Regions from separate parts of the Ferdinandcohnia sp. SAFN-114 genome, predicted to be linked through region 4. Evidence: predicted binding sites of a transcription regulator. Region 4 holds the regulator's gene; each other region holds the start of a gene.
The links. The regulator Rex, encoded in region 4, represses fermentation and respiration genes when NADH is low (regulators of the CRP and FNR family bind a similar motif). The targets are predictions, from matches to a motif close to TTGTGAAATATTTCACAA.
Positions count from the first base shown of each region.

Region 1: qoxA (cytochrome aa3 quinol oxidase subunit II) is a predicted target of Rex. The motif match lies at 1,833-1,850, and genes of this name have one in related genera.
Region 2: ACR65M_RS03765 (DUF1641 domain-containing protein) is a predicted target of Rex. The motif match lies at 4,977-4,994, and genes of this name have one in related genera.
Region 3: ACR65M_RS06730 (DUF2249 domain-containing protein) is a predicted target of Rex. The motif match lies at 2,129-2,146, and genes of this name have one in related genera.

Region 1 is NZ_JBPFDQ010000028.1:21,201-29,065, reverse strand. Features, by position in the region: gene ACR65M_RS10925 (hypothetical protein) at 1-493, opposite strand, end outside; gene ACR65M_RS10920 (VanW family protein) at 602-1,468, opposite strand; gene qoxA (cytochrome aa3 quinol oxidase subunit II) at 1,910-2,824, shown strand; gene qoxB (cytochrome aa3 quinol oxidase subunit I) at 3,019-4,968, shown strand; gene qoxC (cytochrome aa3 quinol oxidase subunit III) at 4,965-5,561, shown strand; gene qoxD (cytochrome aa3 quinol oxidase subunit IV) at 5,563-5,844, shown strand; gene ACR65M_RS10895 (RDD family protein) at 5,937-6,452, shown strand; gene ACR65M_RS10890 (hypothetical protein) at 6,528-6,752, opposite strand.
Region 2 is NZ_JBPFDQ010000007.1:48,024-55,888, forward strand. Features, by position in the region: gene ACR65M_RS03730 (GerAB/ArcD/ProY family transporter) at 1-648, shown strand, start outside; gene ACR65M_RS03735 (tRNA (cytidine(34)-2'-O)-methyltransferase) at 704-1,174, opposite strand; gene ACR65M_RS03740 (hypothetical protein) at 1,369-1,560, shown strand; gene ACR65M_RS03745 (GNAT family N-acetyltransferase) at 1,553-1,828, shown strand; gene ACR65M_RS03750 (hypothetical protein) at 2,083-2,406, shown strand; gene ACR65M_RS03755 (hypothetical protein) at 2,458-2,631, opposite strand; gene ACR65M_RS03760 (NAD(P)/FAD-dependent oxidoreductase) at 3,269-4,453, opposite strand; gene ACR65M_RS03765 (DUF1641 domain-containing protein) at 4,503-4,916, opposite strand; gene ACR65M_RS03770 (DUF3006 domain-containing protein) at 5,350-5,613, opposite strand; gene ACR65M_RS03775 (MBL fold metallo-hydrolase) at 5,615-6,850, opposite strand; gene ade (adenine deaminase) at 7,038-7,865, opposite strand, start outside.
Region 3 is NZ_JBPFDQ010000014.1:67,952-75,816, reverse strand. Features, by position in the region: gene ACR65M_RS06750 (molybdenum cofactor guanylyltransferase) at 1-517, opposite strand, end outside; gene ACR65M_RS06745 (DUF2249 domain-containing protein) at 667-897, opposite strand; gene ACR65M_RS06740 (hypothetical protein) at 1,099-1,236, shown strand; gene ACR65M_RS06735 (cyclic nucleotide-binding domain-containing protein) at 1,395-2,084, shown strand; gene ACR65M_RS06730 (DUF2249 domain-containing protein) at 2,206-2,457, shown strand; gene ACR65M_RS06725 (DUF2249 domain-containing protein) at 2,444-2,650, shown strand; gene ACR65M_RS06720 (heme-copper oxidase family protein) at 2,665-3,906, shown strand; gene ACR65M_RS06715 (metal-sulfur cluster assembly factor) at 3,922-4,221, shown strand; gene ACR65M_RS06710 (metal-sulfur cluster assembly factor) at 4,437-4,745, shown strand; gene yjfP (esterase) at 4,791-5,558, opposite strand; gene ACR65M_RS06700 (Cof-type HAD-IIB family hydrolase) at 5,711-6,532, shown strand; gene ACR65M_RS06695 (competence protein) at 6,642-6,791, shown strand; gene ACR65M_RS06690 (DUF3813 domain-containing protein) at 6,793-6,990, shown strand; gene ACR65M_RS06685 (BsuPI-related putative proteinase inhibitor) at 7,050-7,865, opposite strand, start outside.
Region 4 is NZ_JBPFDQ010000072.1:1,366-9,230, reverse strand. Features, by position in the region: gene ACR65M_RS19745 (CPBP family intramembrane glutamic endopeptidase) at 1-32, shown strand, start outside; gene ACR65M_RS19740 (YdiK family protein) at 36-245, shown strand; gene tatC (twin-arginine translocase subunit TatC) at 281-1,030, opposite strand; gene ACR65M_RS19730 (twin-arginine translocase TatA/TatE family subunit) at 1,047-1,238, opposite strand; gene ACR65M_RS19725 (redox-sensing transcriptional repressor Rex) at 1,274-1,933, opposite strand; gene moaC (cyclic pyranopterin monophosphate synthase MoaC) at 1,962-2,444, opposite strand; gene ACR65M_RS19715 (ABC-F family ATP-binding cassette domain-containing protein) at 2,578-4,512, shown strand; gene tsaD (tRNA (adenosine(37)-N6)-threonylcarbamoyltransferase complex transferase subunit TsaD) at 4,798-5,814, opposite strand; gene rimI (ribosomal protein S18-alanine N-acetyltransferase) at 5,807-6,274, opposite strand; gene tsaB (tRNA (adenosine(37)-N6)-threonylcarbamoyltransferase complex dimerization subunit type 1 TsaB) at 6,277-6,969, opposite strand; gene tsaE (tRNA (adenosine(37)-N6)-threonylcarbamoyltransferase complex ATPase subunit type 1 TsaE) at 6,966-7,424, opposite strand; gene thiL (thiamine-phosphate kinase) at 7,587-7,865, opposite strand, start outside.

The DNA of each region.
Region 1 (7,865 bases), on a different contig from region 4:
GATTATAGTTCATGTTTTGACGTTGACTATGGTTCATGTTTTGTCTTTGATTTTGGTTCATGTTTTGGCTTTGACTAAGATTTATGTTTTGACTTTGACTATAGTTCATATTTAGGCTTTGATTTAGGTTCAAGTTTTGACTTTGGTCCTGGTTCTGGTTTTGGTTATTTTTTATGATTTCTTCAAGCTGTTTCACTTTTTCCTGAAGACTATCAATATCTTCCTGCATCTTTTGCTTATCTTGATCTGACTGGTAATCGTCTACTTGAGATTTAAAGTCATCAGAAACATCGGCATTTAGCTGAATGATTGCACCAATAGTTGCTAAAGCGTCACCGGTAGCAGATAAAACACCGCCAATTATTCCTAAGATGGTTCCACTATTGTTAGGTGGTTTATATTCAAAAGTTCCCGGAGTAGAGTTCCCGCTTTTTACACTTTTTTTGGGGTCAGTTGCAGCGGTGATAACAATAGCCCTTTTATCCTTTTCCATGAACTCCCCCCATAACTATTTCAGATATTATAGGGTCACAATTAGCCCATTTCTAATATATTCACCCAGACTTATAAAGGTGTAGAATTAGTTTTTAATAATCAAACTCTATCCTGTTTTTGTTTTAGGTACAATCTTACGAGGAGTAAAATTGATATCCTCTGATGAATAGACGGTTACGATAAGAGTTCCTCCATGTACCTTTGCACGAATTAATATTGGTTGATTGTATGTATTCTTAAAAAGAAAGTCAGGCCCATACCAACTCACCGTTGCATCGCGCCCAGGTGGTACATAGCCAACACGTTTGGTGTGAGAATAGCGTTTTACAATTTCAACACCTGCACGATCAACAGCATTAAAGAGTGTGGAGGAAGTCTGGCATATTCCACCCCCGATTCCTTCAATTAGTTCTCCCCGAATGATTTCAGGTGCAGGCTGATACCCTCTAGCAGCAGTTCGTTTTCCAACAACTTTATTAAAAGAGAAGGTTTCATTTTGAAAAAGAACATAGCTATCGATGGCTGCTGCTGATAGAGCGATATTTGTGGAGCGCTCCTTATTGGAAGAGTTAAAGTGCGTTACATACTGCCCAATCTGTTTTACTCGAATCGTTGATAATAGCTCGCTATCTACACGGGGATAAATACGCTGTATCGGTACTTCAAGGTATTCTCCTTTTCCGAAGAACGAAGAGTAAAACAATCTTGAAAATTTGTCTTTATCTAATTTTATACCCACATGTTCTTTGATAATTTCATTTGACTTGCCAATTTTTGCATCCTTTGGCTCCTCATATACCTGTTCTTCTAAATAGGTAAGAAAGTCTGTGAATTTTTTTATGTTTAAGGTGGGTATGCCGAGCAGTGGTGTAGAGTATTCAGAACGATTAATAGTTGCGATTGGTTCTCCTTTATATGTTATGTAAAGATTATCCTGAGGATGGAACTGCTGTACAGAAAGGAAAAACAACATTGCCAACAATATTTTCAGTGTCCCCACCACCTTTTCGAAACTCTTTTTTTATAGTATGGATGGTTACTTCGAATTCCATTAAAAATAGGAGAAGTTTTTTCGTTTTAAAATTTGTAACAAATTGTTCAAATTCAAAAAAAAGCCTGTGATTTGCGTCACAACAAGGTTTAAGGCATTTATGTTAAGATAATTATTTTTTACAAATACTTCCTTCCCTTTTCTGTAACAACTTTTTGATATCTCGCATGTTATCATCATTTACACAGTGATAAGCTTTATAAAATAATTTCGCGAAATAAAATTTAGCTTCATTTTTTTCAAGATATTACGAAAAAAACAAGTAGCTAAAAAATTTTTGACAACTTTGTGAAGTTGTACACATATTCGTCACAAGCCACATAGTTGTGAATGAAGAGCATCCATTCGGAAAGGAGTACAATAATGAAAATCAAATGGTTTTTCTTATCGATGGTTATTACTATTGCCACAGTGCTTGCAGGTTGTGAACCCGTAATGGTTCTTGATCCTAAAGGCCCACAAGCCGAGAGGCAAGCCCATGATATCTTACTCTCAATTGGAATCATGGCATTCGTAATTATTGTCGTTTTTGTATTGTTAGTTTATATGCTTGTAAAATATCGAGCTTCTAAAATGCCAGAGGATTACGAGCCACCACATATTGAAGGGAATCCGTGGGTTGAAGCGATTTGTATTGGTATTCCAATCTTAATTGTGGGTTATCTATCAGTTGTTTCGGTTCAAAGTAACTACATTGTCGAGTCAGCTCCTCAAGGCTATGAAGAGCAAGAGCCATTGGTTATTTATGCATCATCTTCCGATTGGAAATGGCACTTTAGCTACCCTGAAGAGGATATTGAAACAGTCAATTATCTATACATCCCAACTGATCGTCCACTTGAATTCAGACTTTATTCATATGGTCCAATCACAAGTTTTTGGATTCCACAACTTGGTGGGCAAAAGTATGCCATGGCCGACATGATCACAACTTTGCATCTTGCAGCCGATGAGCAGGGTGAATTAATGGGACGAAATGCAAACTTTAGTGGTAAAGGATTTGCGGAAAATAGGTTTAGTGTAAATGCCGTATCTCCAAAGGATTTTGAAGAATGGGTAGATGAGGTTAAAGAAACTGCACAACCTCTCACTGAAGAAAAGTTTGAAGAGATACTAGAACCAGGTCATCTCGGACAAATGACGTTCACCGGAACTCATTTAGGGTTCGCACCACCGCCAGAGCATAACCATGGATCAGATGATACTGAAAAAGGTCATGAGGACCATGAGGATGAGCATTCAGAGCACGAAGGTCATACAGAACATAACAATCATTAATAACAGAAATAATTTGAACGCCGAATTTATACTTCAGATAGGAGTTTAAAAAGGAGGATGAAGAGGACCACGTCGACAAAAACGCCACGGCCTCATGTCTTGTCGGCACTAGCACGTCCTGTGCGTCGAAATTTCAAGTGTCCTATTCACCAGACTTTTTAAACATCATCTTCATTTGAAAGGAGTAACAACGGATGGAATTCTTCGAACGTTTTGCCATACCACATCCAAGTCCCGCCATCTATGCAGCGATGGTTGCAATTGGACTTACGGTAATTGGAATTATCGCCGGATTAACCTATTTTAAAAAATGGGGTTACCTATGGCGTGAATGGTTAACAACCGTTGACCACAAACGAATTGGTATTATGTATTTAATCTCCGCATTAATCATGCTGTTCCGCGGTGGGGTAGACGCGGTTATGATGCGTGCACAGCTAGCTTCACCTGAGGCGAAGTTATTAGATGCGCAGCACTATAATGAAATTTTTACAACACATGGTGTAGTCATGATCATGTTCATGGCGATGCCGTTTATCATTGGATTCATGAACTATGTTGTTCCACTTCAGATTGGTGCGCGCGACGTAGCATTTCCACGCTTAAATGCGATCAGCTTCTGGCTCTTTTTTATGGGGGCAATGCTATTTAATATCTCCTTTGTAATTGGGGGATCACCTGATGCAGGTTGGACATCATACTTCCCACTTGCTGGTAACGAGTTCAGTAAATCAGTTGGAACAAACTATTATATGCTCTCGTTACAAATTTCGGGTCTTGGTACATTGATGACTGGTATCAATATGATTACCACCATTCTAAAAATGAGAGCACCTGGTATGACATTAATGAGAATGCCAATGTTCACATGGTCTACATTAATAGCTAACTTAATTATCGTAACGGTTTTCCCTGTATTAACAGTTGCATTAGCAATGGGTACAATGGACCGTCTATTTGGAACACATTTCTTTGCAAGTACAAACGGTGGAATGGATATGCTTTGGGCAAACCTATTCTGGGTATGGGGACACCCTGAAGTGTATATTTTAATCCTACCTGCGTTTGGTATTTACAGTGAGATCATTTCAACCTTCTCAGGAAGAAACCTATATGGTTACAAATCAATGGTTGGTTCAATGGTCATTATCTCAGTTCTTTCATGTCTAGTTTGGGCGCACCATTTCTTTACAATGGGGCAAGGAGCAGCATCAAACAGCTTCTTCTCAATCACAACAATGGCGATTGCGGTTCCAACTGGTGTGAAAATCTTTAACTGGCTGTTTACCTTATGGAGAGGTAAAATCCGTATGACAGTACCGATGCTTTACTCAATTGGGTTTATTCCACTTTTCACAATCGGTGGGGTAACTGGGGTAATGCTCGCGATGTCAGCAGCTGACTATCAGTACCACAATACAATGTTCCTAGTGGCACATTTCCATAACACAATTATTCCTGGTGTAGTATTCGCAATGCTTGCTGCACTCACATACTATTGGCCAAAAATGTTTGGCTTTATGTTAAATGAACGAATCGGAAAATGGGCATTCTGGTCTTTATCAATTGGATTTGTTTTAGCGTTCTTCCCAATGTATATTACTGGATTAGACGGTCAAGCTCGTCGTATGTACACATACTCTGAGTCAACTGGATTTGGTCCATTGAACATGCTGTCATTCATTGGTGCTGGAATCATGGCGATTGCCTTCATTTTAATTGTGTATAACATTTATTACAGTATCCGTTATTCACCAAGAGATATTGGAAGCGACCCATGGGATGCACGTACTTTAGAGTGGGCAACACACACACCTGTTCCTGAGTATAACTTCGCATTTACACCAAGTGTGAACTCCAGTGAGCCATTCTGGGATGATAAGAAGAAGAAGCACAAGCTCTTCCCAGGTAAAATTGAAAAGATTCACATGCCGAACAATAGTGGTGTTCCATTTATCATGAGTAGTATCTTCTTTGTATGGGGCTTCTCGTTCGTATTTGCGATGTGGCCATTGTTGATTATTTCAACAATTGGTATCTTTATTTGTATGGCATACCGTTCATTTGAACAGGATCATGGACGATATATTACTGTTGAAGAAGTAAAGGAAACAGAAGAAAAATTAGGAGGTGCTAAGTTATGAAACTAGATCACTCGCAACCTCTTGAATATAGTACGCACGAAAACGAGTTAAATATTTTTGGTTTCTGGATTTTCCTTGGTGCCGAAATTATGCTTTTCGCAACCTTGTTTACATCTTATTTTACATTAGAGAACCGCGTCGGCAGTGGTCCATCAGGTGCAGAGATTTTTGAAATCTCACCTGTGCTAATTGAAACATTTCTACTATTAACAAGTAGTTTTACAATAGGTCTTGCAGTTCATGCGATGCGCCTTGGCAGACAAAAGGAAATGATTGGATTCTTCGTAGTAACATTGCTTTTAGGTTTAACCTTCCTAGGTGTTGAAATCTATGAGTTTGTTCACTATGTCCATGTCGGAGCTGGACTACAAACAAGTGCATTTACAGCGATGTTATTAACAACATTAGGAACACATGGACTTCATGTTACATTTGGTTTATTTTGGGGAACGATGATTATCCTCCAAATAAGAAAAAGAGGCTTAACTGCACAAACTGCTGGTAAATCGTTTATCTTTTCATTGTATTGGCACTTCCTAGATGTAGTCTGGATCTTCATCTTCAGCTTCATCTATTTGAAAGGAATGATGTAATATGAGAGAACTATTTCCAGCAAAACAAGTCATGGGCTTCGTATTTTCATTAGTTCTTACGCTTATTGCTCTTTCGGTGTACTTCTTAGATTTATCCTTTACGGCAGGACTAACAATTCTGATTGTAACGGCATTTGTGCAAGCATTGCTGCAACTAATTGTATTCATGCATGCTGGTGAATCAAAGGATAAATGGGCAATCTACGGAAATGTATACTTCATGATTTTTATAGCGTTAATTACAATACTTGGTACATTATTCCTGCTTATTTGGGATATGTAATGAAAGTAAGAGTGTCTTTATAGGCACTCTTTTTTTTATGGAGAATAGTAAGGTTAAGGGTTTAATATAGATTATGAGAGGAGGGGGGACCGTTGTATGCTTCGTTTCGATTGAGGTTCAAAGCTTTCATGATTGATTATATATTAATTTTGTCATATTTAGGTTTCCTGTTTATTGCGTCAGTATTTTTGTTTCCGAGTTTGCAAGAATTATTCAAGGGCTCATTAGTAGTCGCGCAGTTCTCAGGATTTATAATGGTGACTTTGCCAGTTTCTCTTTATTTCATAATTAGCGATTCAAAAAATGTCGGACAGTCATTTGGAAAACGTAAATCAGGAATAAAAGTGGTCAAGAAAAGTGGCGAAGCCGTGCCTTTGCTGCAAATGGCTTTTCGGACAATCTTAAAGTTATTACCTTGGGAGTTTTCACATTTTCTTGTATATCGTTTAATTGATATGGGCGATGGGGAGTTTCCTTTCACTTACACAGTGATTGGTGGGCTCATCTACGCGCTTATGTTTTCTTATATTTTGACATGTATTTTTACAAAAAGGAAACAATCTATATATGATCTACTAGCGAAGACGTATGTGTTAAAGGTGCAGTAATACTGCATCTTTTTTTGCAAAATAAAAAGCTTAGCCGAATGAGTGGCTAAGCCTATACATAATTAATTGATTTATTTATTTAATCTTGTTTGCGCCTTGTGCCTTAAGTAACATTTCTTCAGACGCGATCAAAAATAACCCCATTAAAAAGACAAAAATAGCTCCCATGACCGTTCCGATTCCGATTGGTGTTAGCACACTAGAACCGCTTCCGAAGAATCCAAGACAAAAAATAATGATACCGGCAATAAGCACTGTTCCCCCAAAATACTTAACAGCCTCAAGCATAGTAGATTTCATTTTTCCTCATCCTCCTACTATATATTATTAATCTTGTTCACAAAATTGTCAAATATAATTCACTAAATGTTCAAAAGTTATATTTTGGGCGAGGAGTGCCGAAGAAACATTAAATGAAGTTGGCTCGAGTTCAGACATGATTATGGTATTCGTAGCTGTCATGTCCGAGGTTAGTTTGGTTTCAGACATAATCATGCTATTTTGGAGCTGTCCTGTCTGAAGTTAGCACATCTTCAGACACGCACTTGCTATTTCTTAGCTGTCATGTCCGAAATTAGTTTGAGTTCAGACACAATCCTGCTATTTTGTAGCTCTCCAGTCTGAAGTTAGCTGGAGTTCAGACACAATCATGCAATTTCGTGGCTGTCGTGTCCGAAGTTAGCGCAGCTTCAGACACAATCCTGCTATTTTGGGGCTGTCGTGTCCGAAGTTAGCGCAGCTTCAGACACAATCTTACTATTTCGAGGCAGTCCAGTCCGAAGTTAGCTCAACTTCAGACACAATCAAGCTGTTTTGGAGCTGTCGTGTCCGAAGTTAGTTTGAGTTCAGACACAATCAAGCAATTTCGAGGCAGTTCTGTCCGAAGTTAGCTCAGCTTCAGACACAATCAATCTATTTTGGAGCTGTCCAGTCCGAAGTTAGCTTGACTTCAGACACAATCATGCAATTTCGTGGCTGTCGTGTCCGAAGTTAGCTCATCTTCAGACACAATCCTGCTATTTTGTAGCTGTCCAGTCTGAAGTTAGTTTAACTTCAGACACAATCAATCTATTTTAGAGCTGTCCAGTCCGAAGTTAGCTTAGCTTCAGACACAATCAAGCTACTTCGAGGCAGTCCAGTCCGAAGTTAGCTTGACTTCAGACCCAATCATGCAATTTCGTGGCTGTCGTGTCCGAAGTTAGCTCAACTTCAGACACAATCAAGCTATTTTGGAGCTGTCGTGTCCGAAGTTAGTTTGGCTTCAGACACAATCCTGCTATTTCGAGGCAGTCCAGTCCGAAGTTAGTTTGAGTTTAGACACAATCAAGCATCCTCGTCGTCCCCTTGTCCGAAGATTGCCCGATTTAAGACACAATTCTGCATTTTTGTCTCATGCTTGTCCAAAGTTAAACT
Region 2 (7,865 bases), on a different contig from region 4:
TATGTGCTAGCGGTAACGGGATTTATCCTCATTGTGATCTCTGGTTTAATTGATGTAAACAACCTAAAGCCAATATTAGGTGAAGGCATTATGCCTGTTGTAAAAGCAGCATTTACTCAGACTTTGTTTTTTCCATTTGGAGAGAGTGTTGTATTTGCGATGATTTTTCCTTACTTAAATAATACACGTAAAGCAAGGATTGCCGGTTTATGTGCAATAGGTTTAAGTGGGATCAATCTAACGCTTGTCATGTTAATGAACATTAGTGTGTTGGGTGTTAATCTGACATCTCGTGCACCCTTTCCACTCTTGGCTACCATTCAAATGATTCAAGTAGCGGAGTTTATTGAACGACTCGATATCTTTTTTATGTTAGCTTTAATTATTGGGGGATTTTTTAAAATCGGGATCTTTTTTTATGCGGTTGTCACAGGGGTTACCAATTTGTTCTCAATAGAAAGTCATACACGTTTATGTTATCCAATGGCTTTGGTTGTTTTATTATTATCCATAACGATGGCTAGTAGTTTTGCTGAACACTTACATGAGGGTTACAAATTTGTTCCTATGTTGCTTCACTTACCCTTTCAAGTCATCTTTCCAATCATCCTTTTAGTAATTGCGATGATAAGAAGAAGGAGAAGTTAAGGGGAATTTCATATCCACTTGGCCCATAAAAAAATCTTCCAAAACGGAAGAATTTTTATTTCAAATTCGGATATCCTTGCTGGCGTAATGCCTCATATACCAATATCGCAGCAGTACTTGAGAGATTGAGTGAACGAACATGATTGTTCATGGGTATTCTCAAAAAGTGATTTTTGTTCTTTTCTAGTAAATCTTTCGGCAAACCCGTTGTTTCTTTTCCAAACATAAAAAAATGTTCCTTCGTTTCATCACTGAAATCAAAGCCTGTATGTGTTTTTTCACCAAACGTCTCTATAAAGTAAAATTCACCTTGATTTTTTGAAAAAAAGTCTTCCAATGAATCATAATACGTGATGTTCACATCATTCCAGAAATCGATGCCTGCTTTTTTTAACATTTCCGGATCTGTTGAAAAGCCAAGTGGTCTAATTAAATGCAAGGCTGAACCCGTTGCTACACAAGTGAGTGCAATATTTCCAGTATTAGCCGGAATATCTGGTTGATAAAGTACAACATGAATCGCCAAGAGTGGTCACCTCTAACTTCTATTTTACACTCCAAATTATAGCATATTACGTATACTAGTAAACGAGGTTGAAGTCTTTATTCTGAAATCAATAAAATAGAGAAGGACTACAACTCGAAGTAATGTATAAGTAGATGGAAGGGGAGAGAAAGTAGGTAACCTGGCACAACTATGTGAAAAAGGAGTCTCAAAATATGAACTTCGAATCAATCACAGAAGAATCATTAAACCTGGCATTAGACATCATGAACTCAAATCCGACATACAACATGATAGAAAACGGCAATCCTGTAAGAACAATAAAAGAAGTAAGAAGTGAACTGCTCAACTCAACAACAAATAGTTATTTAATAAAAAAAGAAGGAAGAACCTATTGGTATCGTTGATTTTTTAGAACATAACCCAAAAGACAAACATCCTTGGATTGGTTTATTTATGATCCATGGTGCTTATCATTCTTTAGGTTACGGAAAAAAGGCGTATGTTGCTTTTGAAGAAAGTCTAAAACAACAACATTTCAAGAAGATTCGACTTGGCGTATTACACAACAATGAGCCTGCAAAACGGTTTTGGAGATCAGTTGGATATTCATTTTATGGAAAAAGCGAGTGGGAAGGAAAGGTAGTTGACTGTTTTGAGAAAAAGTTGGAGTAGATCATTACCACTTTTGTGAACTTACATGATGACTCGAAAGAAGACACTATTTTTGAGGACTGGTGTCAATTTAGTTATTCAAAAGAAGACCAGTTACATAATTTGTAAAAAGTATTTTCTTTTGCTTCTAGCGATTTTTTGTGAACGAACATGCTCGTTACCTTATCTTTGAATCATACACTCAAAGGTTATTAATAATTTCCACATATATTGGTTTGCTCTACTCCACACAATAGAATGAGGAGGGAAGAGTTATGAACTATATGCAACTACTGTCATCCGTACTTAGGAGCTTAGGTGGCAACAAATCACTGAAAGCATTCAAACGAAAACGAAACAATAGAATGTGGATATGGATTTCTATATTAGGTGTAACCATACTTGGTTTATTCGGTGGTAAAAATAGTCGGATCAATCAAGAAGTTCAGAAGAGATTTCAACAAGCCCAAAATTCGTCTCAAAATTCCTCTGAATTAAAAATGAATCCATTCGAAGTAAACTACGATCTTGCAATGGAAATTGCAAAAGAAATAAATCCTGATTATAAAATTCCTACTCAACAACAGGAAAATGAATAAAAAATTCAAGTGGCTGGATTTATATATCCAGCCATTTTTCAATCCACTAATCTAATTATGTATTTGTTGTTGTACCTGTTGGATAATTTGTTGCGCCTTCTCTAGTTCACTTTGGGCAAAGTGACATGCCTCTGATTCAGGACTATTCGAATTCACTTGTTTTAAATGATGATGGGCTGTATGGATAATATCTTGGGCTTCTTGTAATTTACTTTTAAAGTTCATCACAATTCCTCCATTCATTAATATGTTCTCTTTTATCATGTGCAAGTATGTAGTTAAATACGCAAGTCTTACTAACAATGGCATAACAAGACTTTGCAATATTTACTCCAGCAACGACACCTAATCCTAATAGAAAAAGCCAATTTTCAAGAAAATTGGCTTTCTGTAGTTATTTAATTTGGCTGTTTTTTCGCAAACTTTGTTGTTTTTTATATCGTTGACTTCCGCTTCAGGTGGACGCTTTCCGCGGGCGTGGCTTGAGCCTCCTCAACGAAATGTGGAGGCGGCTTGACAGAAACGAGAAAATTGGCCGACTAAAGCGCCACGTCCTGTGGCGGAGTCGGCACTAGCACTTCCTGTGCGTCGGAGACTCCTCCTTCAGAGGCGTATTTTGCCTCTGAAGGAGGAGTTGAAATTTCTCGAGTTTCTAGCCGCTGAAACTGGACTCGTAGCTACCGCTCCTGCGGGGTCTCAAGTCTCACGCTTGGACATTGAATTTGCTTCATTGAAATAACCCACGCACGAAGAAAATGTGAATACATTTTCGAGGAGTCGCCACCTTACGCTCCAATCAATTAGTTTTGCCTTTATTATCAGAAAGCAACAATCTTTTAGAAAAGAGCCTTTAATTTAAATCTTAATATGCTAAACCGTATAGGGCCTTAATATGAGATAAGTAACGAACATGACTAGCTTCTTTCATCAAGGATGCTGGAAGACCTTTTAAAGGAATATTGTTTCCACCAACAGAAGCTACGCCGTCTTTACGTCCGAGACTAGCAAGCGTTCCAGAATTGATTGGGTTAAATTCTTCGAGCTTTTGTCCTTTAAGGATAGCGAAAAGGTTATATCCACATGTTTCACCCATTTGCCATGCATTTTGTGCAGTAGGCGCATATAATGGGCGACCCCCATCTGCTGGAAGTGCCACAGACGCATCACCAACCACAAATACTTCTGGATGTGATTTAGAGCGCAAATACTCGTCAATAACTGCTTTACCACGATCACATTCAAGGCCAGATTCTTGAACGATTGGAAGTGCAGCAACGCCGCCTGTCCAGATAAATGTGTTCGATTCAATTGTTGAACCGTCTTTTAGGGAAATTTTATTTCCTTCAACGCCTGTAACAGGTAAGCCAGTTAAGAAGTCAACACCACGTTTAGCTAAACTTTCAGTAGCACGCTCGATTAAGTTATCAGGAAGTACTGGTAAGATTTTAGGGCCAGCTTCAATTAATTTGATGTCTAGGTCATTAAAGTCAACACCATATTTTCTAGCCACTTCAGGGAAGTGGTCTACGATTTCACCAACTAGTTCAACACCAGTTAACCCACCACCACCGATTACAATTGTTGCATCTGCTGGATTTTTAGATTCCGCATAAGCTGCAATTTTGCTTTCAATGTGTTGGTAGATGCTGTTTGCATCTTCAACTGATTTTAATACAAAACTGTTTTCTTCAAGACCTGGGATACCAAAGAAACCAGTTTGGCTACCAAGAGCAACGACTAAGTTGTCGTAATCCAAAACAGAACCATCCGCAAGTTGGACTTCTTTTTCATCTACTGAGAAAGACGTTACTTCGCTGATTACCACGTTGACATCTTTATTTTTGAAAAGCTTTGTTAACGGGAAAGAGATTGCGCGTTCAGTTGTTGTACCACCCGCAAGACGGTGTAATTCTGTAATAAGTTGGTGAGTAGGGTATTTATTCACCACTGTAATTTGCGCTTCTTCTTTACTTGCATATTTACGTAATGTTAGAGCAGTTAATAAACCTCCGTAACCTGCACCTAAGATGACGATTTTTTTTGACATGATTTATCCTCCGTCCTTACTAAGTAATAAAAAGGGTACTGATTATTAATTAAGCTTTACGTTCAGCTTGAACTTCTAGAAATGCGCTTACAAAACGTAACATTTTTTGTGCTTCTGGATCTTTCAATAATTTTAATACACCAAATAGCCCGATCACTTCATTTGAAGCTTCAGCACGGTCTTTTGCTTCAATAGCAGTAGCAGCAATTGATTTAACTGAGCCAATAACAGGTTCAGAAATTTCTTTGATTGCACTGACTGTATCATTTTTTAGAACATCGTCAGTCGCCACTAATTGAGCTAAATCATATGTTTTTGTTAAGAGATTTACAGCCTCTGTTAACTTTGGTAGTTGCTCGACTAAAGTAGTGAGCGATTCTTGCACTTCAGGTTTTAATAATTGATCAAGTAATTCTTTTTCTGTGCCTGTAGCCTCTTTTTCTTGAATCAATACTTCTGACATTTTCAATTCTCCTTCATCGTTGAATTTTCACTAAGTATTATCTGGTTTTAATATACTATATCGAGAAAATGTTCACATATTCACATTTAAAAGGGGAAGACATTAACTGATTTATACCATATTTATGTGTATTCTAATTTCCTAGTTATCTAGTAATAGAAGAAATACCTATGAAATTTGAACCTTGTTGGTAAAGTGCATCTATCATGTATTTCACCTTAAAAGGCAAGATGATGTGACATTCCTGTGACTTTTTAATCATAACGCAATTTTCGCAATTCGTAAAATGCGTTTGATTTATACATCGCATTCATTTTATCTATGGTAGCTGGTAATTCCGCTAAAATATATCAGAAAAACAATATAAAAATGATATTTTCTAAAAAATACGCCTGTCCCTTCTGGATTAATACATTAGGGACAGGCACTCAAGTCAATTTTTCTTAAATTTGCTTCCGGAATTCTTCTTACGGATTTTAGACATCATATCATCTACTTTTTGTTGTTGTGAGATTGTTTCATTCTCATTTAGTGTTATGGAAATGATTTTTCCATTTTCGATGCTAATGTCAAAGTAGGATCCTGCTGATGATTCTTTAGGTAATTGATTGATAGGAATGATGAATTCCTTATTGATTTCTTCTACTATAATAACTGCATGTCGATTTTCTTCGATTCGATCCAAATAGCCTTTCATATTATCCTCCTACACAAGCTAGATTTTGTGCTTTTATATCTTCCATTCTTGACGGACCAATTCCTTTTATGCGTGATAACTCATCAATGGATGTAAAAGGCCGTAGGTTGATCAGTTCCTTTGCACGTGCTGGCCCTAAATGAATGATTTCTTGTAACTGTTCAAAACTAGCTGTGTTTATATTCATACATTTATCACCGGGCTCTTGTTTATCCTTTTTTGTTGGTTCTGGCTTTGATAAAGGTACACGTCCAGAAGTAGGGGGAGTAATCTTACCGTCCTTTTTGGTCAACACCTCATAGTTTTTGCCATCCGTTTTAACAATAATCGTCCCGTGTACATCCGTTCCATAAAGTCTAATATTGGACCCTAGAATTAGATCGACCACTTCTTTGTGTGGGTGCCCATAGCTGTTATCTTTTCCAGCGCTGTAGATTGCAATTTCTGGACTCACTTCTTTTAGAAAAGCAGGGTGAGTAGAAGTGTTTGAACCGTGATGACCCAGATGAAGGATAGCAGCGTCTACATCAATACTACCATTTATCATCCGTAATTCATCATTTCGACTTGCATCACCTGTAAAAACAAAAGAAACCTCTCCGTACGTGAGCTTTAGCGAAATAGATTCTTCATTGTCATTTTCTGAAACAGAGATCGGATATAAAATATCAATTTGGAGTGGGCCAACTTTAAATTCATCGCCTCGTCTTGGCTCATAATAATCAACCTCGTTTTGATCGATCGCTTGAAGTAACCTCTGAAACGTTTGGGATGTACTCGTATTTCCGGACATCCATACTTCTCCTACACTAAACGTACTGATAACTTTATCGAGTTGACCAATATGATCTGCATCTGGATGTGTACCAATTGCGATATCAATTTCGGAAATGTTTTGGGAATGTAAGTAATGTATGACATCGTCTCTGTTCCAATTCCCTGCATCAATCAAGATAGTATATTCTTCACCCTTATCCGTATATTGTAGTAAGGTTGAATCAGCTTGACCAACATCCATATAATGAACGGTAAGTTCAGATAATGAATGAGTTGCCTTTTCTTGCTTTTCAGTAGGGGATGGGGTATCCTCATCACGATTAATTTCCGTTTCCTCAGTCGTTTTTGTGATATTCTCATTATTGTTATTAGGTTGATTTTCCTCCTGTGAACATCCACCGATTATCAAAAGTGTAGCGAAGAAATAGATTGCAAAAAAAGTTTGTTTAAATGGATACATAGTTTGTCCCTCTTTTGGTGAAATTTTAAACAATTTACTATTTGTTATGATTTCATTTAAAGCCGATTGTATCAAAAAATGATAAGAAGTGTGCTACTTAACTAACATAAAAAAATGCCAAGACCAATGGTACCTGACACTTTTTTTTAGTTGTTCTTATTCCATATTTTCAAGGGGTTCATTAAAATTAGTTCATTTGTACTGGTATATGTGTAGATGTTTCCACATCAAATAATCCTAAATCTGTTAATTTCAAAGATGGTATGACGGGCAATGTAAGAAAGGAGAGGGTTAAAAACGGATTAAACTCACCGACAAACCCTAATTGACTTAATGACAGTTTTAATTGGTCAAGCTCCACATTCACAGTTTGTGAGTCTTTATCCGACATTAGTCCTGCTATCGGCAGGGATAAAGACGCCATGATTTGTTTGTTTTTGACAATCACTAAGCCACCATTCATGTCCTTAAGTACCTGTATCGCCACCAAAATATCACCATCATTAGTGCCTGTTGCAACAATATTATGAGAATCATGTGCGATGGTTGTTGCAATCGCCCCATCTGTAAAACCAAATCCTTTAACGACTCCTAATCCGATATTACCTGTGTTTTTATGACGCTCAATGACGACTAATTTAAGTTGGTCATTTTCTATGGATGGCTGAAAATCACCGTTTTCCACTGTAACTTGTTCCACTAGTTTGTTTGTGATCAATTGATTTGGAATAATCTCAATGATATTTGCTTTATTTCCGTTACGGAATGGGATTTGAATGTCTTTTTCATGTAACTCAGACACATGAACAGTTGACATTAACTGTGTATTTGGAACATGTTTAGCATCTGATTTTCCAACAAAGCGACCATTCTGTGCAACAAGATTCCCAGATTTATACACTTCTGTTATTTGAATCGTCTCAAGCTGGTCCAGTAACAGGAAATCTGCGTCATAACCAGGAGCAATTGCACCTTTATCGGGGAGACGATAACATTCAGCAGCGTTTAATGTAGC
Region 3 (7,865 bases), on a different contig from region 4:
TAACAAATTTTACATTGCAAGTGCCTAATAACTGTGTCATTTTTAATTTTTTATCTTTAAGTAATTGTTCTATCTTTTTTGCGACTCTAGCATGATACACGGCAATTAATGGCTGTTGTCTTTCATTGATAATGGGTACGATTGCATCAATACTTTGATCATTGGTAAAAGTAATAAGCTGCTTTACTAGATTGTCTGTAACAAAAGGCGTATCACAAGGTAAAATTACATACCAATCAGAGTTTGTTTTCTGCATGACTGTGAATATACCAGCGAGTGGTCCATTTCCCTGAAATTCAGGTAAATCCTGAATTATGGAAATCGAGGCTTCGTTTCGAAATTGCTCTTCTAATACAGGATGGCTCACAATATAAAGTTTGTCCACGTTATCTTTTAATGCATCAATTGCATATTCGTAAAAAGATTTATTTTGAAATTGCGCAAATGCCTTAGGGCTTCCGAATCTCCTTGATTCCCCCCCAGCCAAAAGAACACCTATGAATGTCGGTATTTTCATCAGTAAACACCCTTTTGATTTTTTCTTCATAGTAGCATGAATGAAACAGCCTACCAAACAAAAAAACATCATGAATCAAAAAAAGTGTAAACAAAGCCGTTAAAGACTATGCCTACACTATGTGAAAGATTGGAATCTGCGATTGATTTTTATTTTTTACCGATTGCAACGCGCCATACTTCAGGTCCCTGTTCAAGGTATTCCCAAGTGAATGCATCACCACGTTCGATCATAAACTGGTATTGGAGTGGTCTTGGATCGTGGTCATTTGATAGCTCCATGATTTCACCTGGTTGTAAACTATCAAATGTTCTAAAGATTGTTGGGTGCTTATCCTTCGGTGCATAATCTGGTGCGTTTACTTTCGCTGCAAATACCATATTAAAATTCCTCCTTTTGATTTATGGGTCCATTGTACCCGAGTCTTTTTAGACCATGTTGTGAAGCTAATCACTATTTACGTATGTTTTTTATCATATGAACCGAAAACTATGCGATAATTAGATTAAATGAATATCCCACGTAAACATCTTGTCATTCTTCATGATTGTGGAGTTTAAAAGAATTAACGGGGTGAACACATGAAGGAATTTGTAGGCAAATGTAAGGAATGTGAAAAAGAAATTTTTTGTTTAGATGGTTTTATTAATGGTGTTGTATTAGATGATAAAAATGGAATACTTTGCTTTAATTGCGCTGAAGAAAAGCATGATAACTAAGCTAGGAGTTTGACTCCTAGCTTTTTTGTGTCCAATTTTTGAACATTGTTGTCATCCTCACCGACTATGATTTAAATCACTGTTTTAAAAAGTGGAATTGTTACACTAAATGTTGAGTAACCGCATATATAGTTTATTTTGAACAAGGAGTGAGACAGATGGGATTGCCATCGATTCGTGAACAATTGAAAGGAGTACCCTTGTTTCGGGAACTAACATCAGAAGAACTCGACCCAATTGTAGAAATTTCACAGTCACGATTATATAAACAAAAGATGTTTATCTTTATGCAAGACGATCCACTTGATCGTGTATTTTTCATCCAATCTGGAAAAGTAAAAATTTACAAGTCTGATATGCATGGGAAGGAACAAATTGTTTCTGTTCTAGAAGCAGGAGAAATGTTTCCTCATGCTGGCTTTTTTCGAAAAGGCGGATATCCCGCACATGCCGAAGTAATCGAGGATTCAAATATCATCTTCACCCCCATTGATAAGTTTGAAGACATATTGCTAAAAAATCCTGAGCTTTGCATAAAAATTTTTAAAGTGCTTGGTGAAAAAATAATAGACCTCCAAAAACGTCTAGAAGAACAAATTTTGTTAAGCACCCAAGAGCAAATCATTATGCTTTTACTTCGTCTATGTAGGAGTAATGGTGAAAAGACTGGAAATCGCTTTAAACTTACAACTCATTTTACAAATCGAGAACTCGCTAATATGATCGGAACAACTCGTGAATCAGTTAGTCGAACGATTTCTGTTTTGAAAAAGAAACATATTGTTGACTTGACTACAGACGGTTATTACTTATTAGATCATATGAAACTGCATGATGAGATTTTCTAAAACTAAATTTCAGCTTAATTGACAATCCTAAATAAAATTTGCATTTGTGATTCAGGTCACAACGTTACTCATTGAAAATGATTATCATTAGTTTATAAACGTTGATAAGGGGGACTTTTAAGTGGAATCAAAAGTAGTGGAAGTAGATGTTAGGGAAGATCTTAAAAATAAGATTGAGCCATTTCAAAAGATTATGGAAGCCGTTAAACCTTTACAGGATGGAGATACATTCATCTTACATGCGCCATTCAAACCGACTCCTTTATTTCCTATTTTAAAGGCAAAAGGGTTTTCAAACGAGGTAGAGCAAATTGATAAAAAACATTGGAAGGTTACCTTTACTAAAGAGGTGTCAAATAATGCAATTAGATAATCGAGGTCTTGAGCCTCCTACACCAATGATGAGAACATTAAAGGCTCTCGAGAAACTAAACAAAGGTGAAACATTGACGATTATAAATGATCGTAGACCTATGTTTTTATATGAACAGCTTGAAGAACTTGGTTACAAGCATATAACAGAACCACATCCTGAAGGCGGCTTTCAAATTAAGATTACAAAATAAGGAGCTGCTTGATCATGATACATCAATTATCAAATGAAACAAATATCCGGCTACCACTTTCTTTTATTTTATTTAGTGTTGCGGCATTGTTCACATCCCAAGTCATCCTCCTATTCAATGGACATATGGTGATTGATGGGAACTTTAGAACCCCTGCCATTCTATCATCAGCTCATTTACTTATTCTTGGTTGGGCCTTAATGGTTGCGATGGGGGCAATGTATCAGCTTGTACCGGTAGCATTTTTGACTCCGATTTGGAGTGAAAAATTTGGATTTATTCAATTTTGGATAACGGCAATTGGATTTGGCGGATTTGGTATCACTCTTTCTTTTTCACCAGCCATTTCTATTTTTACAGGATCACTCGCTGTAATTGGAATATTATTATTTCTTGTTCAAATGTTTATGACAATGAAAAAACAGGCAAAGAAAAACATTCTAACTGCTTTTGTTGGTAGTGCTCTATTTTGCTTGTTACTCACTATTTCATTAGGAATACTATTGATTGTTAATTTAGGTGCGGGAATAGCCCACCTAGATCATTTTGCTGTTCTAAAAAGTCATATTCTACTAGGGGTGGCAGGATGGTTTACATTTTTAATTTTCGGCTTTTCTTATAAAATGGTCCCTATGTTTTCGTTAGCTCACGGATTTTCGATGAAATTATCAAGTTGGGTCTATACTATTTACGCCATCGGACTTGTCGTAACCATTTGCAGCTTTATTACTGAAGTGAACTTATTGTTACAGGTTGGTATGGTTTTGCTTTTTGCAGGTTTCGCCTTATTTTCTTACCATATTTCCACTATCATCAAGGTTAGATTAAAGAAAAAGCTTGATAAACCATTTATTTTTTCATTAATTGCCATTTGTTTTGGCTTAGTTATTCACTTTTTTGGAATGGTTATTGCGTTCCTACCAGGGCATTACGAAATTTATGGCGTCCTTGTCTTTCTTTATATTTTCTTGTGGATTGCTGGTAGCATTCTTGGCTATTTATATAAAATTATTCCTTTTCTTTGGTGGACACATAAATATAGCAAACTGATTGGTAAACGTGATGTACCTACTTTAAAACAAATGATTGATGAAAAAATGGCAGTTCCCATTTTTACAGGTTTCATTACTGGATGTGTTGTCGTAATTTTAGCCATTGCAACTAGACAATTGCTTATCTTTTCAGTTGGCCAAAGCATTGTTGTCACTTCAACATTCTTTTTCAGTTACAGCATTATAAGGGTTCTATTTAAATAAAAGGGGAGAAACATAATGGAATTAAAAGAAAAAATCCTTGAGCAGTTAAAACAAGTGATTGACCCTGAATTAAATATTAATGTTGTTGATTTAGGACTTATTTATGAAATTAATATTAAAGAAAATAATAATGTGTATATTGAAATGACGCTAACTACACCTGGTTGCCCACTACATGATAGTATTACCAGTGGAGTAAAGCATGCAGTTGCCTACCTTGAAGAAGTAAATGATATAGAGGTTTTAATGGTATGGCATCCTGCTTGGTCCCCTGAGCGGATGTCTGAAGCTGCCATGAAGCAACTCAGAGGTTAACTATATTTAGCAAAATGCAGGGGATTTCACATTCTTAGATTGTTTCGTTATACTTAAGAAAAGCGCAAGGCGCCGTATTTCGGCGACAAGCATAAGACGAGCGCTTACGAAGGTGTTCTATACCTTCAGAAGCGATTGGCTTATGACCTCGAGCCGATGGCACCTGGAGCTAGACACCTTTTAAATAAGCTATTTCTCGAAAGGAGAGGTTATAAATGGATGAAGCTTTAAAGGAAAATATGTTGGGGGCACTTGAACAAGTGGTAGACCCTGAGTTAGGAATTGATATTGTTAACCTAGGTCTTGTTTATGATGTGGATATGAACGATGAGGGTGTCGCCCAAGTTACAATGACATTAACATCCATGGGATGCCCACTTGCTGGAACGATTGCAATGGACGTAAAACGCGTTCTTACTGAATTGCCAGAAGTAAAAGACGTAGATGTTAACATCGTTTGGAATCCACCATGGAACAAAGATATGATGAGCCGGTACGCAAAAATCGCACTAGGAATTCGATAAATCAAATGAAAAAGAACGTGTCAACTGTGACACGTTCTTCTCTTATTATAGATGTTTTTTAAACCATTCAACAGATGCGAGTAGTCCTTCTCTTGTCACTTTATGATCTGCTCGTGTATCAGCAATAAAAGTTAGATTCTCCTCTTTCCCCTCATAAAGTGGTTTAATTTCTTGGTAAAATTCATACGTGTATTTGAAAGGAACCATCTTGTCTTTTTCACCATGCCAGAAAAACAATGGTCTTCCGTTTACTTTTTCTGGTTGCATGCTTAAATCATATTTCCGTAATTCTGCATATTTTTCTTCCAACTCTGCATCAGAGAAAGGAAGTTCAATGTCGTGTCGCTTCAATTCCTCAATTTGCCCCCGACAGAACTCTTCATAATATGGACTACCCATTAAACTTACTGCAGCCTTAATCCATGGGTATTGGGTCAATGCCCCTAATGTCACGATACCTCCCATTGAAGTACCTGCCACACCGATTCTTGCCTCATCAATTTGGCCTTGGTTTAGCAGTTCGTCCTTAATTATTTGAAGTTCTTTAATTTCATTGACGACAATATCCCAAAACTTAAAATCCATTGCATGATCATCTATGCCCCTATCTCTTTCACCGTGATAGTCAGCTTCAGGCAATACTACCCGAAATCCTTGTTCTGCATAAAGATAAGCATAGTGTAAATTATGTTCTTTCGCACTGCCAAATCCATGTACAAAAAGGATCAACGGCAACGCTTCATCTTTTAACTGATTTTTAACAATATGTAATGCTGGTATTTCTGCATATTTCTTATTTTCGATAATAATCATCTTTTTGTCTGTACTCCTTTTATGAAAACTTTTGCCATCCTCTAGTGTATCATTTGTTGGAAGTTTATTGAAAAATATTGACTTTTCAATTGACGATTATTTTAATATCTGTTTAAGTTAAGGAAAGAGATAAGGTTCACAAGGAGATTGATATGACTAAACAACATTTAATTGCACTTGACCTAGATGGTACTCTACTAAAAGATGATAAAACGATCTCAAAAAGAACAAAAGACGCTTTAGAAAAAGCCAAAAAAGCCGGCCATATTGTGATGATTGCGACGGGACGGCCTTTCCGTTCCAGTTCAATGTATTACCAAGAACTTGGCCTTACAACACCAATCGTTAATTTCAATGGAGCCTTTGTCCATCACCCACTTGATCAAAATTGGGGAGTTTATCATGATACGCTTGATTTGAAAACGGTAAAAGAAATTGTTGATGTTGCCGACGAGCTCCGTGTAAAAAATATTTTAGCGGAAGTAATTGATGATGTATATTTTCATTTTCACGATGAAACAATGTTAGATATTTTTGGAATGGGGAAACCAAATATTGAAACGGGTGATTTACGAAAAATCTTAAAACATGATCCAACATCATTACTAATTCACCCCGATGAAGAAATCGCAGATAATATCCGAAAGTATCTTTCTGACATGCATGCTGAGGTAGTCGATCATCGCAAATGGGCAGCCCCTTGGCATGTGATTGAAATTGTTAAATCAGGATTAAATAAAGCTGTTGGAATTCAAAAGGTTGCTGACTATTATCAGATTCCAAAAGACAGAATTATTGCTTTTGGAGATGAAGACAATGATTTGGAAATGATTGAATACGCTGGTCACGGAATTGCCATGGGTAACGGGATTGATGAGTTAAAAAGTATTGCTAACCATATAACAATGACTAACGAAGAAGACGGAATTGCCCTTTATTTAGAGGATGTTCTAAAATTGGAGAAAAATAAGTAGGTTGGTTCAGAAATAATTACCTGATATAACCCAAACGTAAAACTCAAACAATATAACTGGTGCTACAAGTAAGCACTTCTTTTAAAGCTGTTAAAGGGGGAATTTACGGATGGGTAGTAATAAATCTAAACGATTTGTTCATCAAGGTGCAGATGCTGTTCAACAACATGCTCAGCGCTTTCCTTACCGTTCCACTCTAGCTGAAGCAGAAGCAAAGAAAAAAGCGAATGTCGAAAACTCATCACTTGGAGGCATTTAATATGGGAAACCGTTTATTCCAAAAGGCTCGTGAAACCGTAGAAGTTGCGAAATTAGCGAGTGCTGGCCAAAGTGATACATCCTTACAGGATGCCGTTTCGGTTGCTAAAAATGCACTTTCTTCTGCATATGCTAACTCTACAACAGCCGAAAAAGAACAACTCCGCGAATTGCAAAATGAATTAGACCAACTTCAATAACCTTTGGCTAATTCCAAGAAAAAACAGGGTCAGACTTATCGTCTGACCCTTCCCTACTTTTATTGGAATTGTTGAAGTTTTGCATGATAAAGATTTGTGATCGAACCGTCTTTTGCACTTCTTTCGTATAAATGAAGAATCAATGCTCCGTTTGTCGGAATTTTATCCTTCGGAATCGAAATGTTAATTTCAAATGGCGCCCATGCTGGAGCACCCTCTGATGCCGTTTGAAGTGTTTCAGGAATTACATAATCATGACCATCCTCTACTGCATAGAAAAAGTTTGCTTCGAATACTCTTACTTCCCCTGTTACCGTATATTCACCATTTTCACCAAGTACTTGAACATTACGAAATGCTGTATTTCCTTCTTCAGGAATTGTAAAACTCTCGTCTGCCTGCAATGAATTACTTTCAATTGTTTGTCCATTTACTTCTGATGCTGTTAGGAAAATATGTGCTTTGTATTCTCCAGTAGCAAGTCTCGTTCCATCATTTGAAGTGTAATCCCATGGTTCTTCCCAAACCTTTTCTTGACCAGGCTTTAATTCCATTTCCTCTATTGACTGGATAAACATTTTATCGATTGAATAGCGGTAAACTTCTTTTCCATCTGCATCCTTCACAATAATTTCATATTTTTGACCAGATGGTATCGTTAGTTTCACAGAATTGTCGCTGGTGTTTTTTATTGTAATCTTAAAGGTTGCTTCGTTTTCCCCTGTTTTAATTGAAAGGTCAGTTTGAAGTTTTTCAACCACGTTCTCTTCACCCCCTGGTTCTTCACTCTCTTGCGCTGGTGGTGTTTCTTTTTCTGTGTCTACTTTTTCACCACCACCTGAATTTACTGGAAGAGCCTCTTCTGTTTTTGTTGA
Region 4 (7,865 bases):
AGCTGCAACAGACATTTATTGGAGGCTTTTAATTTATGCGAAGAACTTCACCTTTTGTAATGGGCATCATTTACACGCTAATGGGGATTCTGTTTACCTATATTGCGATTAATAGTGCAACAGAGACCGTTTGGAACTTCTCTACCATCCTTCTAGCACTTGTCGCAACATTCGACTTTGGTGTGGCTATCCGAATGTTTGTCCTTCACAGTAAAATAAAAAAGATCTCAAAAACAAAAAAATAACCTCACAACGGAGGTTATTTTTTTTATAGATTTCCCTACTCTATCGAATTTGCCGCTTCCATTTCTGCTTTTAGTGCCTTCCTGTAGGCACTTTTTGATACAAGAATACTGATTTCATATAATCCGAATAACGGTACTGTAACCATTAAATGCGAGATTATTTCAGGAGGTGTGATTAAACCTCCGATGACTAATAGAATAAAATACGCGAACTTTCGTATTTTAGATAGAAACATCGGTGTTACTATTCCCAATCTTGTTAAAAACATCACAATAACCGGCAGTTGAAACAAAAAGCCAAACGGTAAAGTCAATTGCAACAGGAATTGAAAATATTCGTTAATTCCAATCACCTGATTTATATCAAGGCGTTCCGCTAACCTTGTCATAAAGTTCACTACAAACGGGAACAAAATAAAGTAGGAGAAAGAAACTCCTATTAGAAAAAGGATTACCGAAAGCGGAATATAACTCAAGGTTACCTTTCTTTCCTTTTCATATAAGCCAGGACTGATGAAGGCCCAAAGCTGATAAAGGAGAAAAGGAGATGAGATAACAAGGGCAATGATAAAAGCAAATTGCATATAGATTTTAATTGGATCTGTCATACGAAAAGCATTCATTGTCAGCTCTTTTGCTTCCTCTGCATTTTGCAAATAGAGAATAACTGGCTCTGCGAGAAAAAAGCTTCCTAATGCAACAATGAAGAAGAAAACGACTACGTAGATCAGTCGTTTTCGTAACTCTCCAATATGATCATAGACGGACATTTCTTTTTCATTCATGTGACTCATCCTATCATTACTTCACATCTTGAGTTTCATTCTTCTTAACATCATCATCGTCATCGTCTGCTAAACCTTTTGTTGCGTTTTTAAACTCACGCAATGTATTACCCGCTGCTTTTCCTAGTTGAGGCAACTTCTTCGGTCCAAAGATTAATAACGCTGCAAATACAATCAATAAAATACTACCAAATCCAAGACTTCCCACTGTAAGTCACCTCCCTACAATTATAAGATCTATTATTATTCTTCACTTGAATCATTTGAATCATTTGAATAATGCTTTAAGAAATATACAAGGGCTTGTAGTTCTATGGCCAAATCAATATGGTGAACCCGAATATGTTCAGGCACATTGATTCGTGCTGGGGTAAAATTAAGAATACCCTTGATCCCTTTATTAACCAAGCGGTCTGTAATCGACTGAGCTGCCCCAACCGGCACCGTTAGAATAGCCACCGTTACATCATCAGGCAATTCTTTTTCCAGGTCATCAAGATGGTGTACCTTTACTCCACCAATACTACTACCTACCTTATTATAATCCACATCAAACGCAAGCTCAATTTTTGTATTATTATTTTTTGAAAAATTATAATGTAAAAATGCTGTACCTAAATTCCCTACACCGATTAGAGTAACCTTCGTTAACTCGTCTTGATCTAAGGTCTTACTAAAAAAGGATAATAAATAATTGACATTATAACCATACCCTTTTTTTCCCAATGCTCCGAAATAAGAAAAATCTCTCCTAATTGTTGCGGAATCAACCTTAACCGCATCACTTAGTTCTGCAGATGAAACCCTCTGTTTTCCTGAGGCATGCAAATTTTTCAAAAATCGATAGTAAAGTGGCAGCCTTTTGGCAGTTGCTTGTGGTATTTTTGATTGTTCAAGATTCACCTTAATTCCTCCACTAACTTGGAACTAACTATAGCTCCCTTATAAAATCTCCGTTCTTTCCACCTGTTTTTTCAGCCAAATAAGTTGGTCCAATGACCATTCCTTTATCAACCGCTTTACACATATCATAGACAGTTAGCGCACAAACAGATGCAGCAGTAAGTGCTTCCATTTCGACACCTGTACTACCCTTTGTTTTAACTGAAACCGTGATATTTAAAATATATTCATCTTGGATTGTCCAGCTAAAACGTATATCAACGCCCTTTAATGCCAATGGATGACACATCGGAATTAACTCTGACGTCTTTTTGGCTGCCATAATCCCGGCAACCTGAGAAACAGCAAGGACATCACCCTTACTAACCTCATTATTTATTATTTGCTCATAAATGATTTTATTTACAGTAATACTTGATTTTGCAATTGCTGTACGGACAGTATCTGCTTTTTCCGTAATGTCGACCATCTTGGCACGACCTTGCTCATTAAAATGGGTAAATGATGACATAAACAAACCCTCCCATAAACTATACACTATTTTAACACATCTGTCTTTGATACATCTGTGAACAATATCATTGCAGTTGCTCTAATTAAACAATATAAGATACACTGATGATAGAAACAAGAGGTGAAATAACATGATTTTACTACAAGTAAATCAGCTCAAAAAGTATTTTGCTGCTGATCTTATATTATCGAATATAAAGTTAGAAGTACAAACTCGTGACCGTATTGCCATCGTTGGACGAAACGGTGCTGGAAAATCAACACTTTTAAAAATTATTGCTGGCCATATGTCTCATGATGGCGGTGAAATTATCAAACCGAAAAGTGTTACCATTGATTACCTCGCTCAGAATACAGGACTTGAATCGAGTTTGACCATCTGGGAGGAAATGCTAACTGTTTTTGCCTCCTTACAAAAGCTTGAAAAAGACCTTAGAGACTTAGAGGTTAAAATGGGAGACCCATCCCTCTTTGAAAATCCGGATGATTACCAAAAATTACTTGAAGAATATGATCAGCTACAGGTTGATTTTAAGGAAAAGGGAGGCTATCAATACGAAGCTGATATTCGATCCATTCTACATGGTTTTAATTTTACAGAAGAAGACTACCAAACCAAAATATCCAGCTTAAGCGGCGGTCAGAAGACACGCCTTGCCCTTTGTAAACTATTACTAACCAAGCCTGATCTGTTAATCTTGGACGAGCCTACTAACCACCTTGATATCAACACACTTACGTGGCTAGAACAATATCTACAAGGATATCCTGGAGCACTATTAATCGTATCCCATGACCGATACTTCCTTGATAAAGTGGTCAACCAAGTTTATGAAATTTCAAGACACACAAGCACCAGATATGTCGGGAACTATAGCAACTATTTAAAACTCAAGGCTGAAAACTACGAACTTGAGTTGAAAAAATATGAAAAACAACAAGAAGAAGTGGAAAAGCTAAAGGATTTCATCGCAAAAAACCTAGTTCGAGCTTCAACCACCAAGCGTGCCCAAAGTAGACGAAAGCAACTTGAAAGAATGGAGCTAATGGACAGGCCGTTAGGTGATGAAAAGTCAGCTTCCTTCCGATTTGAAATCGAGAGGCAAAGTGGAAATGACGTACTAAGTGCAAAAGATATCACCGTTTCGTACGAAAAAGGCAAACCGATTATCAAAAATATTAATTTCAATATTTACCGTGAAGATAGCATCGCTTTAGTGGGTCCAAACGGAATCGGAAAATCAACCTTACTAAAAGCAATTATTGAAAAACTCGACAACGTAGAGGGAACATTTCGCTTTGGTTCACATGTGACCATCGGTTACTATGATCAACAACAAGCGGACCTCAACTCGAACAAGCGAGTTTTAAATGAATTATGGGACGAATACCCTCTTAAAACTGAAAAAGAAATCCGTACGGTTCTTGGAAACTTTCTCTTCTCAGGGGATGATGTGTTAAAAACCGTTTCAACCTTAAGTGGTGGCGAGAAAGCAAGACTTGCCCTTTCGAAGCTAATGATGGAGAAATCTAATTTTCTCATTCTTGACGAGCCTACCAACCACTTAGACCTTGATAGTAAGGAAGTACTTGAAAATGCTCTAATTGATTATCCCGGTACAATCCTTTTTGTTTCCCATGACCGATATTTTATTAACCGCATTGCAACAAAAGTGTTTGAGTTATCTAATGAAGGACTTACAGAATACTTAGGTGATTATGACTACCACCTTGAAAAGAAGTTTGAAATGGAGGAACTCGCAAGGCTAGAAGCCCAAGAGTCAAAGAACACCAAACGTGAAGTGGTCCAAGAAAAGACATCCTATGAACAAGAAAAACAATTAAAGAAGCTTGAGCGTCAAAGAAAACGCAGAATCGAAGAAATCGAGTTGGAAATTTCAACAATCGAAGAAAAAATCGAAGAAAATGAACAGCTTCTCTGTGATCCAGAAGTCTATCAAAATCATGAGGAAGTTCAACGAATTAATGAAGAAAACGAAAAATCCTCAGCAAAACTTGAAGCGCTTATGGAAGAATGGGAATCTCTCCACGAAATCAGTGGATAACTAACATCCTAGAACTTTACACCTATCAACAAAATAAAGATATCCCCATCTCTAATTTTTAGAATGGGGAATTTTTTTGATTATTTACACAAAAAAATATAGTTATACACTATCTTATCCACGTTATCCACATAATCCACACTTATCAACAGACTTATCCACAAAAAATGTCCACAAATACATATTAGTTATTTCGGTACTTTTTATAAGTTTTCCACAAAACCTGTGATTATGTGGATTATTTATCAACAAAAAAGCCCTCTTTAATAAAAGAGGACTTTTTGACTATCTTTCAATGTCTAACCCAGGATTAGCATTCAATGCGTAAGACGAACGCTTTCCTTTTTCGTACAACACACTACCAACTGCAGCAATCATTGCAGCGTTATCTGTACATAATGAAAGTGGAGGAATAATGAGTTTAACCTCTGGCATATCAGAAAATGCATGCTCTAAAGCTGCACGAAGCCCTTTATTTGCGGCAACCCCACCAGCTAGTAATACTTGTTTTACCTTAAATTCTTTAGCTGCCTTCACTGTTTTAGTCACTAAGACATCGATCACACTTTCCTGAAAGCTTGCTGCTAGATTCTTCGGATCAATGGTTTCTCCTCGTTGTTCAGCATTATGAAGGGTATTAATAACAGCAGATTTTAATCCACTAAAACTAAAATCGTAAGAATCCTCTTCTAGCCAAGCTCTCGGTAAATCAATCGTTGCTGTTCCCTCATGTGCAAGTCGATCAATGTGTGGACCACCTGGATATGGAAGGTTAAGAGTTCTAGCCACCTTGTCATATGCCTCACCAGCAGCATCATCCCTTGTTTCCCCAATCACTTTAAAAGATGCATGCTCCTCCATGTAGACAAGCTCTGTATGGCCCCCTGAAACAACCAATGCCAATAATGGAAACTCCAGCTCCTCAACCAATCGATTTGCATAAATATGACCTGCAATATGGTGGACTCCTAATAGCGGAATATCATGGGCAAATGCTACTGCTTTAGCAGCATTAACACCTATTAACAATGCTCCTACTAAACCAGGGCCCTCCGTCACTGCAATACCATCAATATCCTCAAAACTCTTATCTGCCTGTTTTAAAGCTTCTTCAATTACCAGTGTAATAGCTTCAACATGATGCCTTGAGGCGATTTCTGGAACGACTCCGCCAAAGCGTTTATGACTTTCGATTTGAGATGCTACAACATTTGATAATATTTCTCGTCCATTTTGTACGATTGAAACAGCCGTCTCATCACAGCTTGTTTCAATTCCCATGATTATTTGGTTATCACTCATTTAAATTCACCCACATAACTAGCGCGTCTTCGTTATTATCAGTATAGTAATTTTTTCGGATCCCACCAGGCTTAAACCCTAATTTTTTATAAAGGTTTTGGGCAACATGATTAGATACTCTGACCTCAAGCGTCATTGTAGCAGCCTGGTGCTGCATCGCTAAAAGCTTTGCCTGCATAAGTAAGGCTTCCCCAAGCTTTTTCCCTCTGTATTCTGGAAGAACTGCGATATTAGTTATATGAGCCTCATCCAAAATAAGCCACATTCCACAATATCCAATCACTTGATCGTTATCAGTCATGACAATATATTTGGCAAACTGATTATGAACAAGCTCATTATAGAAGGCTTCCCTCTTCCAAGGTACTGTAAATGCTGATTTCTCAACCTTCATCACACCATCAATATCTTCTATTGTCATGAAACGAAACAAAATTTGTTGATTAATGATCTCTTCCATTCTTACCCCTGCCTCTTCCCTAACCAATTCGCCTCCGCCTCTGCCAAACGTATATAATTTGGCACAAATGTATGAACATCTACAGGCGCTTTCTCCATCCCTAATATGGCCAACTCACTTGGTCTCGGATTCCAATCTGTATATGGTGCAACATATGCGAATTGCTCTAAATCTGTTTCTATCTGTTCTTTGTGGATAACTAGATCATTACCGATGAAAAGAACCGGTGTTTCCCTCTTTCTAAGTTCTTCTAGCCAATCTGCTAATAAAATAATTTTATCTTCTTCAACGCAGGTTAGCCTTTTTTCTTCATATCTATAAAGCCCTGTATAAACTTGGCCACGTCTTGCATCAAATATTGGCGAAATGGATCCATTAAAATGCCGACCATTGGCCGCCAAGACTTCTAGACTTGAAACTCCCACTAAAGGTATTTGCAATGACCATGCCAGTGTTTTCGCAATCGTTACACCGATTCTGACACCCGTATAAGAACCAGGGCCCATCGCGACAACGATTCTATCAAGCTCCTTTGGCTTAATCCCACATTCCTCCATTAACTGTTCAATTGTAGGCATCACGCGGACAGAATGGTTTTTTGGCAGATTTGTAATCACCTCACCAATCACCTTTTCCTGATCCACAATCGCAACTCCCAATACATAATTGGATGTATCTATAGCTAACACTTTCATTCGCTAAATAACTCCTCACATAAATGTTGATACCTTTCCCCTATTGGTATCACCGTAATCTTACGTCTCGTATCCCCTTGGTGTTCAATCCTAATAGTGAGTCGATCCTTAGGTAATCGGTCTTCAATCAGATGAGCCCATTCAACAACAGTCACACCCTCACCTTCAAAATACTCATCAAATCCCAGGTCCTCATCACTGTGTTCCAAACGATATACATCCATATGATACAACGGGATTCTCCCTTGGTATTCCTTGATTATCGTAAATGTTGGACTGTTCACCGTTCTTGTCACGCCAACTCCTTTTGCAAGGCCCTTAGTAAACGTAGTTTTTCCTGCCCCTAAATCACCCTCAAGAGTTATCACATCACCTGGCCCAAGCTTTTCGGCCAAACGATATGAAAAACTCCCCGTTTCATCGGGTGTATTTGTAATAAACTCAAATTTATCCATATGTTCCACCTTATTTCATCAAATGCGCCTTGGCGTATTTGCGCCCGATTTTTTTTGAGCAAGCTCAAAAAATTTCCTTTGAAAAATCGTGGCATCCGCCGGAGGCCATAACTTTATTCAGCTGAGTTAAATCCCTACCTAAAATCGTACACTTTTTACATACTACTTCTCTGAGTTGGGATTCTGCTGAATAGAGTTAAAGTGATTATACCCTTTCATCTCAAGCTTTTGAAGTTCCTTGCCTCGATTCAAAAATACAGCAGGACTACCTTCCGAGACAGTCCCAATTTTTGAAAGGACATAACCATGTTTTTTTGCTTTTTTCTCTAGTATAGCCCAATCCGATGCAGCCATAGTGCCGATCAATTCAAAGTCCTCTCCACCATATAACGCAAACTCAAGTGCACGGTCTTTATATTGATCTAATATGGCTTCACTGAA